Regions from separate parts of the Streptomyces sp. NPDC029956 genome, predicted to be linked through region 1. Evidence: riboswitches for the same ligand, from Rfam matches in the RefSeq annotation. Region 1 holds a riboswitch; each other region holds the start of a gene.
The links. Region 1 has a riboswitch for cobalamin ahead of ACZ4XX_RS27440 (energy-coupling factor ABC transporter permease). Riboswitches for the same ligand answer to the same signal wherever they lie in the genome.
Positions count from the first base shown of each region.

Region 1 (4,883 bases):
CACCACCGGCGCCGGCACCCCCGCCCGTACCAGCCGGGGCAGGACGTCGGACACCGGCGTCGTGAACGCGAAGAGCAGCACCCCGAGGGATGCCGAAGCGGTCCGCAGCAGCAACTCGCCCGCATGCGTCGGACCGTCCGGCGCGAGGGCGACGAGCCCCCGGTCGCCGCCCACTTCGAACAGCAGCGGGATCGCGCCCGTGACACAGAACCCGAGCGGGATCCGGAACGCCCGCCACAGCGCCCGGCCCGGCACGCCGGCCGGACCGAGCAGCACGGTGAGCGTGGCCGCCGCGACGAGGACCGCGCCGGGCCACGGCGGCAGGCCGACCGCGCACAGGGTGAGACCGAAGCCGAGAAGCGCCTTCTCGGCGGGATGGCGGCGGCGCCAGCGACTGCTGTGCGCCGCCGCGTCGATCGGCAGCATCGGCGACTACGCGCCCGGACCGGTGCCGGCGCTGGAGCCGGTGGTGTCGGAGGGGGAACCGGCGCTGGAACCGGCGCCGCTCTCGTGCTCCGCCGTCCCGGCCCCGGCGGCCCCTGTCACCCCCGCTCCGGCGCCCTGCACCTGGGACGTCTCGGCTGCCTCGGCCCGCGCCGCGCCCTGTCGACGGCCGCGCCGCAGACCGAAGTAGTACGCCAGGACACCGGCACCGAGGGCCGCCTGAAGGGCGAACAGCGCCGACTCGATCTCCCCGGACGGCGGCTCGTAGAGCGGGCTGAACCACGGCTCGTAGTCCGGCTGGAGTTCCGTGATCGCGGTCTCGGCCTCCGCGTCGGCCCCCGCGAAGGGCTCCTCCTTGTGGTCCCCGAGTCCCAGCGCGAGCGGCAGGACCGCGAGCGCGGCGACGACGAGGAGCAGCAGGGCGTTGATCTTCGTGTTCCGGCTCATCGAGCGCTCGCCTCCTCGCGTCGCTCCGACGTGCGTCCGGTGAGGACGCCGAGCCGGATCAGGTCGCCCTTGCTGGACTGGGTCAGCAGGCGCATCACGAGCACGGTGAGCAGGCCCTCGCTGACCGCGAGCGGAATCTGGGTGACGGCGAAGATCCCGCCGAACTTGGCGAGCGCGCCGGGGATGCCGCTGCCCGGGTCGGGGAAGGCGAGCGCCAGCTGGACGCTGGTGACGCAGTACGTGGACAGGTCGGCGACGAACGCGCCGAAGAAGACGGCGACCATCAGCGGCGCACCGAACCGGCGCAGCAGTACATAGGCCCCGAATCCCGCCCAGGGCCCGACGATCGCCATCGAGAAGACGTTCGCGCCGAGCGTGGTGAGCCCGCCGTGGGCGAGCAGGAGCGCCTGGAACAGCAGGGTGATCGTTCCCAGGACCGCCATGATCGGCGGCCGGAACAGGATGGCACCGAGGCCGGTACCGGTGGGATGTGAACAACTCCCCGTCACGGAGGGCAGCTTGAGTGCCGACAGGACGAACGTGAAGGCGCCGGCGGCGCCGAGCAACAGGGTGGACTCAGGATTGGACCGCACTTCGCGGGTCAGCGCGCGGACCCCGTGGACGACGAACGGCGCGGACGCGACGCCCCAGGCGGCCGCGTGCACAGGGGGCAGATACCCCTCGGCTATATGCATGGTTGGGAGACCCTCTCCAGCACCTCGTGGATGGACAACGCACCCTGGCCGGTCTCCTGGCTGACGGTCATTCCGCCCGACTCCGCCTTCCCACACCACGACGGTCTCCCGACGTGGTCCAGTGGCTTCCCCGAGGGTGTTCCCCGCGGGGGTGGAGCCGGACCTCCCGATCACAGTGGCGAGGGCCGCACCGGTACTGCACCGGTTTCCCGTACACCAAGGCCCTGTGACATTAGTGCGTTGACCAGGTACATCACAATGTGGGTGCTCGTAGGGTCCCCGCGGCCTAGCTGTTCCTGGCGTTGCGCACCAGGGCCGCGATCGCACCCGGGGCCACGAGGACCGCTGCCGCGAGCGCCGCGAGCAGCATGGGGTCGGGACCGTCGTAGCCGGCCGACACCTCCGCGTTGGCTCCGAACAGGGCGGCGCCGATCACCAGGAGGGCCGAGACGCCGAGTACGCCCCTCGCCCATCCCCTGCGGGCGGACGGAGTGCGCAGGGGCACGAGTGCGATCAGCAACCACACGAGCGCGAAAACGACCATGACAGGCAGACTGCCCATTGCCCCTCCTCCATCACCTGGGCGGACCAGGTGGACCACAGGTGAACGCCAGCGCCCGGAGAGGCCCGGCAGCACAGCCGTCTCAGGGCCGCGATCTCCAAGAGTAGGTCGCACTCACGTCGCCACAGCGGCCGAGTTCCGGCCAAACGGCGCCTGAAACCCGACCACTTGAGGCTGCTGCACAGGATTCCCGTGCCCTCACTCCTTGCGGTAGGCGTACGCCTCCGACGCGGCGGCCGCCACGGCGTCGAGGTCCCCGCCCGCGCTCGCCGTGACCAGGGCGGCGACCGCGCCCTCGACGAACGGCGCGTCCACGAGCCGGGAACCCTCGGGCAGTTCGTCGCCCTCCGCGAGGAGGACCTTCACCGTGAGCACCGCGCTCCCCAGATCGACGAGGATCGCCACCCCGGCGCCCCCGTCCACGGCCTTCGCCGCCGCGGAGATCAGCTCGGAACTCGTCCCGAGACCACCGTCGGGGGTCCCGCCGGCCGGGACGACCGGGGCGAGGTCACCGCCCCCGGCGAGCCCCTGGGCCAGCTCGGCCACGGCGGTCGCGACGGCGGCGCTGTGCGAGACGAGCACGATGCCGACGAGACCGGAGCCGACCGCGCTCATGAGGCCCCCTCGGTGCTGGGCGTCTCCGTCGTCCCGGCCGTCTCCGTACGGGCGGTCTCGTCGAGGGCGGCGAACAGCAATGCGGAGGACGTGGCCCCGGGATCCTGGTGTCCCACCGACCGCTCGCCCAGGTAGCTGGCCCTGCCCTTGCGCGCCCGCAGGGGTACGGTCGCGAGGGCACCCTCCTCGGCCGCCGCGCGGGCCGCGCCGAACGACTTCCGCAGGCCCTCCACGGCCGGCACGAGCGCGTCGAGCATCGTCTTGTCGCCCACCTGCGCGCCGCCCAGCTGGGACACGGCGGCCACGCCCGAGCCGAACGCCTCCGCCAACTGCTCCCGGGTGACGCGCTCGTCGTCGCCGAGCGTCTTGCCGGTACGACGCAGCAGCGTGCCGTACAGGGGCCCCGAAGCGCCGCCCACGGTGGAGATCAGGTGCCGTCCGGCTGCGGTGAGCACACCGCCCGGTGTGGCGGGCGGGTCCTTGGCCAGGGTCTCGGTCACGGCGGCGAAGCCGCGCTTGAGGTTGGCGCCGTGGTCGGCGTCGCCGATGGCCGAGTCGAGCTCGGTGAGCCGGTCCGCCTCCCGGTCGACGGCTTCGGCCACGGCGGCCAGCCAGCGCACGAGGAAGTCGGCGTCGAAGGTCTGTGTCATGTCGGTCTCCTCTTCTCGTTCGTCTCACCGGCCCCAGCGAAGCGCGGGCGTCTCCACGGGCGCGTCCCAGAGACGCAGGAGCTCCTCGTCCACCTCGCACAGGGTCACCGAGCATCCGGCCATGTCGAGCGAGGTCACGTAGTTCCCGACGAGGGTCCGGGCCACCGGCACACGCCGCTCGCCCAGGACGCGCTGCACCTCGGCGTTGAACCCGTACAGCTCGAGGAGAGGAGTGGCGCCCATCCCGTTGACCAGGGCGATGACAGGCCCGGACGGACGGAGGTCCTCGACGACGGCGTCGACGGCGAAGTCCGCGATCTCGCGGGAGGTCATCATCGGCCGCCGCTCGCGGCCCGGCTCGCCGTGGATGCCGATGCCCAACTCCAGCTCGCCCTCGGGAAGATCGAAGGTGGGGCTGCCCTTGGCGGGGGTGGTGCACGCGCTCAGGGCGACACCGAAGGAACGGCAGCGCTCGTTGACCCGGCGTGCGATCGCCTCCACGCGCTCCAGGGGCGCGCCCTCCTCGGCCGCGGCGCCCGCGATCTTCTCTACGAAGAGCGTGCCGCCGGTCCCGCGCCGGCCGGCCGTGTAGAGGCTGTCCGTGACGGCGACGTCGTCGTCGATGAGGACCTTGGCGACCTGGATGCCCTCGTCCTCGGCGAGCTCCGCCGCCATCTCGAAGTTCAGCACGTCACCGGTGTAGTTCTTGACGACGAACAACACCCCGGCGCCACTGTCGACGGCGGCCGCGGCCCGCACCATCTGGTCGGGCACCGGGGAGGTGAACACCTCGCCGGGACAGGCGGCCGCCAGCATCCCGGGCCCCACGAACCCCCCGTGCAACGGCTCGTGTCCGGAGCCGCCGCCGGACACCAACGCGACCTTCCCGGCCACGGGCGCGTCCCGCCGCACCACGACCCGCCGCTCCACGTCGACGGTGAGCTCGGGATGAGCGGCGGCCATCCCGCGCAACGCGTCGGCGACGACGGTCTCGGGCACGTTGATGAGCATCCTCATGGTTACCTCCTGATGAGACTAACAGGCAAGCTGCTGGGCAGGGTCTTTGCAGGTCAGAGCATGTGGAGCGAAATGTTGATCTTGACGGTCCCTGGCGCCGGGTGGCGGTTCTGGGCGGTACTGATGCTGACTCAATGCTGACTTTCCTGATGGCGCATCAGGTTCCCGTCGCGCGCAACGATCTTTGCGAATGCGCATCATGGTGCAATTATCGACGCGAGGTCGCGGTGGCGCACCGGTGCGTCACCCGTCGGACCCAGGCGACTTCGACCACGGAACCTGCGACGGCGATTCAGCGACATGCATGCCTCATTCGCCCAGCCGTCCTCTATCTTCTCGGCGCCGCGTCCGGCGCGTTTCCCGATGCCCTGAACGCGGCGCGCGGCGATGCGGTGACCCACCACCCTCCTGGTTCTCCTCTTCGCCAAGCGTCAGATCGCCATGGATCCTGAT
Region 1 covers NZ_JBVHZJ010000040.1:13,973-18,855, reverse strand. The annotation lists gene cbiQ (cobalt ECF transporter T component CbiQ) at 1-426, opposite strand, end outside; gene ACZ4XX_RS27445 (energy-coupling factor ABC transporter substrate-binding protein) at 433-891, opposite strand; gene ACZ4XX_RS27440 (energy-coupling factor ABC transporter permease) at 888-1,586, opposite strand; cobalamin riboswitch at 1,616-1,849, opposite strand; gene ACZ4XX_RS27435 (hypothetical protein) at 1,873-2,148, opposite strand; gene ACZ4XX_RS27430 (PTS-dependent dihydroxyacetone kinase phosphotransferase subunit DhaM) at 2,347-2,763, opposite strand; gene dhaL (dihydroxyacetone kinase subunit DhaL) at 2,760-3,413, opposite strand; gene dhaK (dihydroxyacetone kinase subunit DhaK) at 3,438-4,430, opposite strand.

Region 2 (4,883 bases), on a different contig from region 1:
GACCTCGATGGCCATGGCGTGGGCTCCTGTCGGAAGTGGCGTGATGGGCGCGCTGCTGGGGCCCCCGCGCGGAGGGGGTCGTACGTAAGTGCGCTCGGCCGGTCGCTCAGAGCGCAGCGCGGGACGAACAGATCGCGCTGGCGAGGCGGCACAGGTCGACGTGCAGGCGCGCGACGAGCAGCACGGTGCCCGGAGTCTCTTCGCTCACGTCGTGGGAAACCATGGGCTCATCGTATCGATTCCCGGTCCGGGTTTCGGAATGTGATCTCACATGGTGGATGATTCCTGCCCGCCTGCCGGACGGTGCTGGAAGAGGACGGTGGGGCTCCCCGTCCTCGGATGCGGGATGACCTCGGCATCCACCCCGTAGACGGCTGCGAGCAGGGCGGGGGTGAGGACCTCGGCGGGGGTGCCGCCGGTGACGAGCCTTCCGCGCTCCAGGACGTAGATCCGGTCGCAGTACGCCCCCGCCAGGTTGAGGTCGTGCAGGGCGAGCAGGTTGGTGGTGCCCAGGGTACGGACGAGGGCGAGGACGTCCAGCTGGTGGCGGATGTCCAGGTGGTTGGTGGGTTCGTCGAGGACGAGGAGGGCCGGGTCCTGGACGAGTGCGCGGGCGACCAGGGCCCGCTGGCGCTCGCCGCCGGAGAGGGTGGGGTACGGCCGGTCGGCGAGGTCCGCGAGGCCGACCCGGGCGAGGGCTTCCTCGGCACGCTCCCGGTCGGCGCCGGTGTCGCCCTCCCAGAACCGTTTGTGCGGGGAGCGGCCGAGGGCGACGAGTTCGGCGACGGTGAGTTCGAACTCGAGGGCGCTGTCCTGGGGGACGGTGGCGATGCGGCGGGCGCGGGCCTTGGGGCCCAGGGTGTGGAGGTCGTCGCCGTCGAGGAGGGCGCGGCCCGCCGTGGGGGTGAGGGTGCCGTAGACGCAGCGCAGGAGGGTGGTCTTGCCGCTGCCGTTGGGTCCGATGAGGCCGACGGTCTCGCCGGGGCGGACGGTGAGGTCGACGGAGCGGAGGCGGTTCTCGTACGAGAGGCCGTGCAGGCTCAGTTCGGTCACTGCGGTGCCCCTTCCGGGCGACGGCGCATCAGCCAGAGGAAGAACGGGCCGCCGGTGAGGGCGGTGAGGACGCCGACGGGGATGTCCTGGGGTGCGGCGACGGTCCGGGCGCCGAGGTCGGCGAGGACCAGGGCGAGCGCTCCGCCGAGCGCGGCGACCGGGAGGAGCCTGCGGTGCGGGGCGCCGACGGCGAGCCGGGCGGCGTGCGGGGCCATCAGGCCGACGAAGCCGACGGCTCCGCTGGCGGCGACCATGACGGCGGTGACGAGGGAGGCGAGGACGAAGACGGCGGCGCGGAAGCGGGCGGTGTCCAGGCCGAGGACGGTGGCGCCCTCCTCGCCGACGAGGAGCAGGTCGAGCGGGCGGGCCAGGGCGAGGAGGGCGCCGACGCCGACGGCGAGGACGGCAGCGGGCAGGGCCAGGGTGTCCCAGCGGGCGCTGCCGAGGCCGCCGAGGGACCAGTACATGGCCTCCTGGAACTGCTCGGGGCGTCCGGCGACGACCAGGAGCAGGGTGGCGAGGGCGGACAGGATGTAGGAGACGGCGACCCCGGCGAGGACGAGCCGGGTGCTGGTCAGCGTGCCGCCGCGGCGGGCGAGCCCGTAGACGAGGACGAGGGCGAGCAGAGCGCCCGCGAAGGCGCCGGCGGGCAGGGCGAGGGTGGTGGTCACGCCTCCGACGAGGCCCGCTCCCCCGCCGGCGACGAGGACGAGGACGGCTCCGGCGGAGGCGCCGGAGGAGATCCCGAGGAGGAAGGGGTCGGCGAGCCGGTTGCGGACGAGGGCCTGGAGGACGGCGCCGACGACCGCGAGTCCGGCGCCGACGACCGCCCCGAGCAGGACCCGGGGCAGTCGTACGTCGAGGACGATCGTGCGGTACGGGGAGGGGTCGGCGGCGCGTCCGGTGAGGGCGTCGAGGACCTGGCCGGGCGGGATGCGGACGGAGCCGAGGGCGAGCGAGGCGAGGGCCGCGGCGGCGAGGGCGAGGACCAGCCCGGCGACCACGGCCGTGTACCGCAGGGGCCCGCCGCCCGCCCGCACGGCCGGGCCGGAGCGCCCGGCACCGGCCCGCCCGGCGGGCTTGGCCGGCTGGGCGGGCTTGGCGGCGGGCTCGTCCGGTGGTTCGGGGCGCGGCGGGATCCGCGGCGGCGCGGGCGGTTCCCCCGGCGGCGGCACGGACGGTTCTCCCGACGGCGGCGCGGGCCGCTCTCCCGGTGATGTGCCCGCGGCGCGGGCCCCCGCGCTCATCGGGCCGGGTGGAGCTGGGCCGCCAGCTTGTCGACGGCCGCGGGGACGCGGACGCCGAGGACGGTGTCGGAGAGCGGCATCACGGCGAACCGGCGGTTCTTGATCGCCGGGACGTCCTTGAGTGCCGGGTCGTCGAGGAGCCGCTTCTTCTTCTGTTCGACGGTGGTGGAGCCGTAGTCGTAGATGACGACGACCTCGGGCCGGCGGGCGACGACCTGTTCCCAGGTGGCGTCGCCGAAGGGCTTGTCGAGGTCGGCGAAGACGTTGCGGCCGCCGGCGCGGGTGATGAGTTCGTTGCCGATGCCCTTGCCGCCCGCGGTGAAGGCGGTCTTGTCGCCGCTGTCGTAGACGAAGACGGAGACGGGTGCCGTGCCCTTGAGGCGCTTCTCGGTGGCGGCGACGGTGGTCCTCGCCTCCCGGACCCACTTCTCGGCCCGGTCGCGGACGCCGAACGTGCGGCCGATCTCGTCGACTTCGCGGTAGAGGTCGTCGACGGAGGGCGAACCGGAAGGGCAGTACTCGGTGTTGAGCCGGGTGTCGATGCCCGCGCGCTTCAGGTCGTCGCGGCTCCGGCCGTCCTTGCTCGCGAAGGCGGAGGAGTAGCCGCCGTACACGAAGTCGGGGTCGGCGGCGAGCAGGGCCTCCTTGGAGGGGTACTCCTTCGCGAGGACGGGGACGGAGTCGTACGCCTTCTTGTAGGCGGGGAGGACCGCGTCGTCGAGGTAGGCGGTGCCGACGAGGGACTTCTCCAGGCCGAGGGCGAGCATGACCTCGGTGACGTGCTGGTTCATGGTGACGGCGCGCTTCGGCGGGGTCTCGAACGTCGTCTTCACACCGCAGTTGGAGACGGTGTACGGGAATCCCGGGCCGGCCTTGGCGGCGGGGGTCTCCGCCGCGGGGGCCGAGCAGGCGGCGAGCATCGGGAGCAGGGCGGCGGCGGACAGCAGGGGCGCCAGGGGCAGCCGGGTACGGCGGGGCCAGGACATGACGGAACGTGCCTCCTCCGGGGATTTCCACGTCCCCGATCGGTGGTGAGAAGGCGGCAGGTCAGTTCCTGGCTTCCGTCTCCCGGAGGAGGCGGTCACAGTGGCGGGACCGTGCCGGATTCGCACCGGCTTCCTGGGTCCTGCCGCCCGTAGGTCCCGGCCAGTGTCTCAGGCGTCGTACTCCTCGACGACCTTGACCTCCTCCTCGGTCACGACGCCCTCGACGATCGTGAAGGAGCGGAACTGGAAGGGGCCGGCGCCGTCGCTGTCCGCGGTGGAGACGAGGACGTAGTGGGCCTGGGGCTCGTTGGCGTACGAGATGTCCGTGCGGGACGGGTAGGCCTCGGTCGCGGTGTGCGAGTGGTAGACGATGACGGGCTCCTCGTCCCGGTCGTCCATCTCGCGGTAGAGCTTGAGCAGGTCCGCGGAGTCGAACTCGTAGAAGGTGGGCGAGCGGGCGGCGTTGAGCATGGGGATGAACCGCTCGGGGCGGCCGGTGCCGACCGGTCCCGCGACCACGCCGCAGGCCTCGTCGGGGTGGTCCGCGCGGGAGTGGTCCACGATCTGGTCGTACAGGGCCCGGGTGATGGTCAGCATGGCGACAGGATAAGCCGACGGGCCGTTCCGTACCGGGGAGTGGTACGGAACGGCCCGTATGCCGAGACGATCGAGGTCAGGGTCGTTTGGGGACGACCCGGGGCGACCGCCCGTGGGGTCCGGTCAGGACCGCTTGGCGAAGGCTGCGCCCTCGGGGTTGCGGGACTTCAGGACCAGGTAGGAGACGCCGAGGATCAGACCCCAGACCGGGGCGGCGTACAGCGAGACGCGGGCGCCCTCGTCGATGCCCATCATCACGATGACCATGCCGATGAAGAGGAGCGCGAACCAGCTGGTGTACGGGGCTCCCGGGGCCTTGAAGGTGGACTCGGGGAGCTCGCCGCGGTTGGCCTTGGCCCGGTAGCGGATCTGGCAGACCAGGATCATGATCCAGGCCCACATGCCGGAGATGGTGGCGAAGGAGACGACGTACTCGAAGGCCTTGCCCGGGGCGACGTAGTTGATCCAGACGCCGACCAGCATCAGCGAGGCCGAGAAGGTCAGGCCGAGCAGCGGGGTGCCGCTCTTGGTGAGCTTCGTGAAGACCTTCGGGCCCTGGCCGTTGAGCGCGAGGTCGCGCAGCATGCGGCCGGTGGAGTACATGCCCGAGTTGCAGGAGGAGAGGGCGGCGGTCAGCACCACGAAGTTGACGATGGCGGCGCCGACGCCGAGGCCCATCTTCTGGAAGGCGGCGACGAACGGGGAGACGCCCGGCTGGAACTCGGTCCACGGGACGACCGACAGGATCATGATGAGCGCGCCGACGTAGAAGACGGCGATGCGCCACGGCACGGTGTTGATGGCCTTGGGCAGGACGGTCTTCGGGTCCTTGGACTCGCCGGCGGTGACGCCGACCAGCTCGACGGCGAGGAACGCGAACATCACGATCTGCAGGGTCATCAGCGTGTTGCCGATGCCGGTGGGGAAGAAGCCGCCCTGGTCCCACAGGTGGGTGACGGAGGCGGTGTCGCCGGCGTCGGAGAAGCCGATGGTGAGGATG
Region 2 covers NZ_JBVHZJ010000006.1:108,780-113,662, reverse strand. The annotation lists gene ACZ4XX_RS06670 (MoaD/ThiS family protein) at 1-15, opposite strand, end outside; gene ACZ4XX_RS06665 (putative leader peptide) at 107-223, opposite strand; gene ACZ4XX_RS06660 (ABC transporter ATP-binding protein) at 268-1,053, opposite strand; gene ACZ4XX_RS06655 (FecCD family ABC transporter permease) at 1,050-2,093, opposite strand; gene ACZ4XX_RS06650 (ABC transporter substrate-binding protein) at 2,297-3,286, opposite strand; cobalamin riboswitch at 3,329-3,462, opposite strand; gene ACZ4XX_RS06645 (M67 family metallopeptidase) at 3,455-3,883, opposite strand; gene ACZ4XX_RS06640 (amino acid permease) at 4,007-4,883, opposite strand, start outside.
Region 2: linked by a shared signal. The riboswitch ahead of ACZ4XX_RS06650 (ABC transporter substrate-binding protein) and the one ahead of ACZ4XX_RS27440 (energy-coupling factor ABC transporter permease) in region 1 are both predicted to bind cobalamin.

Region 3 (4,883 bases), on a different contig from region 1:
GTCGAGGGCGAACTCGGCGCGTTCGGACTCCACCTTGTTGTCCGAGCCGTGCCGGATCTGCCCGGGACGCAGCACCGGCACCCGGTCCAGGTAGGTGGTGTAGCCGACGAGCACGTCGGCGTTGACGAGGGCGCCGCGCGACTCGGGGGTGAGCCAGGGCGCCCCGGCGGGGCCGGTGCCGACGACGACGACCTCGCCCCGCTCCCGTACGGCGGGTTCGCGGTCGATGCGGGAGGGCAGCACGGCGACCGAGAAGTAGGGGACGGATCCGGGGTCGACGTCCACGAGGTCGCCGGTCCGCTCGCCCGCCATGAACGCCCGCTCCACGTACCGGGCGTCGTCCAGCCGGCCGGCCCGCTCCAGGGCCCGCTTCACGGTGGGGAAGGTGCGGCCGAGCTTCATCACGACCGCCGAGTCGGTGCCCGCGAGACGGGCCGTCAGCTCGTCCTCCGGCAGGGTGCCGGGGATGATCGTGAGGACCTCCTCCGCCTCGCACAGCGGCTCGCCGAGCCGGGCGGCGGCGGCGGACACCGAGGTGACACCGGGGATGACGGTCGTGTCGTAGCGGTCCGCGAGCCGCTTGTGCATGTGCTGGTACGAGCCGTAGAACAGCGGGTCGCCCTCGGCGAGGACGGCGACGGTGCGGCCGGCGTCGAGGTGCGCGGCGAGGCGGGCCGCGGCCTCCTCGTAGAAGTCGTTCAGGGCGCCCCGGTAGCCGCCCGGGTGGTCCGTGGTCTCCACCGTGAGCGGGTACACCAGCCGCTCCTCGATGTGGTCCTCACGGAGGTGCTCGGCGGCGATCGAGCGCGCGATGGACCGGCCGTGGCGGGCCGAGTGGTACGCGATCACGTCGGCGGCGGCGATGGCCTTCACGGCGGCCACCGTCATCAGGTTCGGGTCGCCGGGGCCGAGCCCCACGCCGTACAGCTTGCCGGTCACTTCTGAATCTCCGCTTCGTGGGCGATCGCGTTGATCGCGGCGGCCGTCATGGCGCTGCCGCCGCGCCGGCCCCGTACGACGAGGTAGTCGAGGCCCAGGTCCTGGGCGGCCAGGGCGTCCTTGGACTCGGCGGCGCCGATGAAGCCGACCGGTATGCCGAGGACGGCGGCGGGCCTTCCGGCCCCTTCCGCGACCATCTGCAGGAGGTGGAAGAGGGCGGTCGGCGCGTTGCCGATGGCGACGACGGAGCCTTCGAGGCGGTCCCGCCACAGTTCGAGCGCGGCGGCGGAGCGGGTGGTGCCGAGGTCGGCGGCGAGGGCCGGCACGGACGGGTCCGAGAGGGTGCAGATCACCTCGTTGTCGGCGGGCAGCCGGCGCCGGGTGACACCGCTCGCGACCATCTGCGCGTCGCAGAGGATCGGCGCTCCGGCCCGGAGCGCGGCGCGGGCGTTCGTGACGACCTGCGGCGACCAGGCGATGTCGCGTACGAGGTCGGTCATGCCGCAGGCGTGGATCATCCGGACCGCCACCTGGGCGACGTCGGCGGGCAGGCCCGCCAGATCCGCCTCGGCGCGGATCGTGGCAAAGGACTGGCGGTAGATCTCCGCCCCGTCCTTCTCGTAGTCGAACATCCTGTTGCTCTCGCTCATCTCGTCGTGCGGGCCGCGGTCACGGCTTCGGGCAGGGCGGTACGGGGGGTGGGGACGCCGTCCACCAGGTAGGCGCCGCCGGCGGTGGCGAGGACGTCGGTCCAGGCGCCGTGCGGGTGTCCGCAGCGGCGCTCGCAGCCGGAGAAGTGCACGGGGAGGCGGGGAGCCCCGAGGTGCACGAGGGGTCCGGGTAGGGCGTCGGCGCGGACGTCGGCGAGGGACTTGGCGCAGCCGGGCCGCCCGGTGCAGGCGGTGACGCCGGCCCAGGGGGAGTCGGGGCGGGTGACGAGCCCGGCCGCGCCGAGGGCGGGCAGCCGGTCGGCGCAGGCCCCGACGACGACGACCCCGCGCCAGGGCGTGAGCCGGACCTCCTCCGCGGGGAGCAGCGCCCGGAGCTGCGCGGCGGTGAGGCGGCCGAGCGGGGCGAGGACGGAGAGGGCGGCGGGCCCGAGGACGCCGGGCGGGAGGGGAGGGCCCTGGGGGAGTTCCGGCGCGGGTACGGGCTGCGCCGTCACCCCCGACTCCGCGATGTCCACCGGCTGCCCCTCGGGGAGTTCCCGGACCCGCCAGGCCCCGGTTCCGGCCTTCCGCGCCGCGGCCAGGAACCCGCCCGCCACCGCCAGGGCCGCGCTGGGTGCGTCGGCGCTCGGGAGCCGGACGGCCTGACCGCCGACGTGCAGCTCGGCCTCTCCGCCGCCCACTGCGACCAAGGTCACATCCCCGCCGAGCCCCGCGACATCACCGCGTCCGTCGTCGAGGACGAAGAGGAACCGGCCGGAAAGCGCCGCCGCCCAGGGTGCGGAGAGCAGGTGGGTGTCCAGCTCGCGGGCCCACAACTGCACGTCGGCGGCGCCGAGTCCGTCGAGGCCCGAGGCCGGGGAGGCGACGATGTTGCGCACGCGTTCGTGGGTGGGGGAGGGCAGCAGGCCCGCCTCGCCGAGGAGCGCCGCCAGCTCGGCCCCGCAGTCGTCGCCGAGGCCGCGCAGCTCGGCGTTGCCGCGCGAGGTGATGCTGAGCCGTCCGTCGCCCAGGGTCTCCGCCGCGTCCGCCAGCGCCTCGACCTGACGAGCCGTCAAATGGCCGCCGGGCAGGCGGAGTCGGGCGAGGCGGCCGTCGTCGGCGGAGTGCAGGCGCAGCGCCCCGGGGCACGCGTCGCCACGGTCCCGTATGCGAGGTTCGCCCGGGTCGGGCGTCGAGGGCGGGGTGGGCGGCATGGCGGCGAGCATACCGACGGGCCACCCGGCGGCCATCGGGTGTGATCCGGCCGACCCGGCGCCCCGCCCGGCCCGGAGGGCGGTCGTCCGGAAGGCATCCGGACCCCCGGTGTGATCCGGCCGACTCCGTCACCCGCCCCGGCCCGTCGACCGCACGATCTACTATGCAGACGGCATGGGGTCCCAGGACCCCGGGGAGGAAGCCCGGTGAGAATCCGGCGCGGTCCCGCCACTGTGAGCCGGCCCGGACTGTGCGTCTGCACGATCCAGGGACCGGTGAGTCAGGAACTCCCGCCGTCCATACCATCACCCGGGGCGCGGACAACCCCGAGGAAGGCCTGCGCTCGCCATGCTTCTGCTGCTGTCGCACTCCGACACCGACCTGCTCAGCGCCCGCGCGGCCGGCGGCCCGGTGGAGTACCGCTTCGCCAACCCCGCCCGTCTCCCCCTCGCCGACCTGACCGGCCTCCTGGCCGAGGCCGAGCTCGTCGTCGTACGGCTCCTCGGCGGCCTCCGCTCCTGGGAGGAGGGCCTCGACGCGGTCCGTGCGGCCGGGAAGCCGATGGTCGTCCTCAGCGGCGAACAGGCCCCCGACGCCCAGCTGATGGAGACGTCCACCGTCCCCGTCGGCGTCGCCACCGAAGCGCACGCCTACCTGGCGCACGGCGGCCCCGCGAACCTGGAGCAGCTGGCCCGCTTCCTCTCCGACACCGTCCTGCTCACCGGGCACGGCTTCGAGTCCCCGGCGGCCGCCCCCACCTGGGGCCCGCTGGAGCGCACCCCCCGGACGACCGACGGCCCGACGATCGCCGTGCTCTACTACCGCGCCCACCACATGAGCGGGAACACCGCCTTCGTCGACTCGCTGTGCGAGGCGATCGAGGACGCCGGCGCCCAGGCCCTCCCGCTGTACGTGGCCTCCCTGCGCGCCCCCGAGCCCGAGCTGCTCGACCGGCTCCGTACCGCCGACGCGATCGTCACCACCGTCCTCGCCGCGGGCGGCACCAAGCCCGCCGAGGCGCAGGCCGGCGGCGACGAGGAGGCCTGGGACGCGGGCGCGCTGGCCGCGCTCGACGTGCCGATCCTGCAGGCGCTCTGCCTGACCGGTTCGCGCGCCGCCTGGGAGGAGAACGACGAGGGTCTCTCCCCGCTGGACGCCGCCAGCCAGGTCGCCGTCCCCGAGTTCGACGGCCGGCTCATCACCGTGCCCTTCTCCTTCAAGGAGATCGACGAGGACGGGCTGCCCGCGTACGTCGCCGACGCCGAGCGCGCGGCCCGCGTCGCCGGGATCGCCGTGCGGCACGCCCGGCTCCGGCACATCCCGAACGCCGAGAAGAGGCTGGCGCTCGTCCTCTCCGCGTACCCGACGAAGCACTCCCGCATCGGCAACGCCGTCGGCCTCGACACCCCCGCCTCCGCCGTCTCCCTGCTGCGCCGACTGATCGCCGAGGGATACGACTTCGGCCCGGAGGCCGACCTCCCCGGTCTCGTCTCCGGCGACGGCGACGAGCTGATCTACGCCCTCATCGAGGCCGGCGGCCACGACCAGGACTGGCTGACGGAGGAGCAGCTCGCCAAGAACCCGGTCCGCATCCCGGCCGCCGACTACAGGCGCTGGTACGCGACGCTCCCCGAGGAGCTGCGGACCCATGTCGAGGAGCACTGGGGCCCGGCGCCCGGCGAGATGTTCCTGGACCGGTCCCGCAACCCGGAGGGCGACATCGTCCTCGCCGCACTGCGCCGCGGGAACCTGCTGATCCTCATCCAGCCGCCGCGCGGCTTCGGCGAGAACCCGATCGCGATCTACCACGACCCCGATCTCCCGCCGTCCCACCACTACCTGGCCGCCTACCGCTGGATCGCCGCCCGCTCCGAGGACGGCGGCTTCGGTGCCGACGCCATGGTGCACCTGGGCAAGCACGGCAACCTGGAGTGGCTGCCCGGCAAGAACGCCGGTCTCTCCGCCGCCTGCGGCCCCGACGCGGCCCTCGGCGACATCCCGCTGATCTACCCGTTCCTCGTCAACGACCCGGGCGAGGGCACCCAGGCCAAGCGCCGCGTGCACGCCACGCTCGTCGAC
Region 3 covers NZ_JBVHZJ010000004.1:5,832-10,714, reverse strand. The annotation lists gene cobJ (precorrin-3B C(17)-methyltransferase) at 1-939, opposite strand, end outside; gene ACZ4XX_RS03865 (precorrin-8X methylmutase) at 936-1,571, opposite strand; gene ACZ4XX_RS03860 (cobalamin biosynthesis protein CobG) at 1,586-2,815, opposite strand; cobalamin riboswitch at 2,958-3,116, shown strand; gene cobN (cobaltochelatase subunit CobN) at 3,153-4,883, shown strand, end outside.
Region 3: linked by a shared signal. The riboswitch ahead of cobN (cobaltochelatase subunit CobN) and the one ahead of ACZ4XX_RS27440 (energy-coupling factor ABC transporter permease) in region 1 are both predicted to bind cobalamin.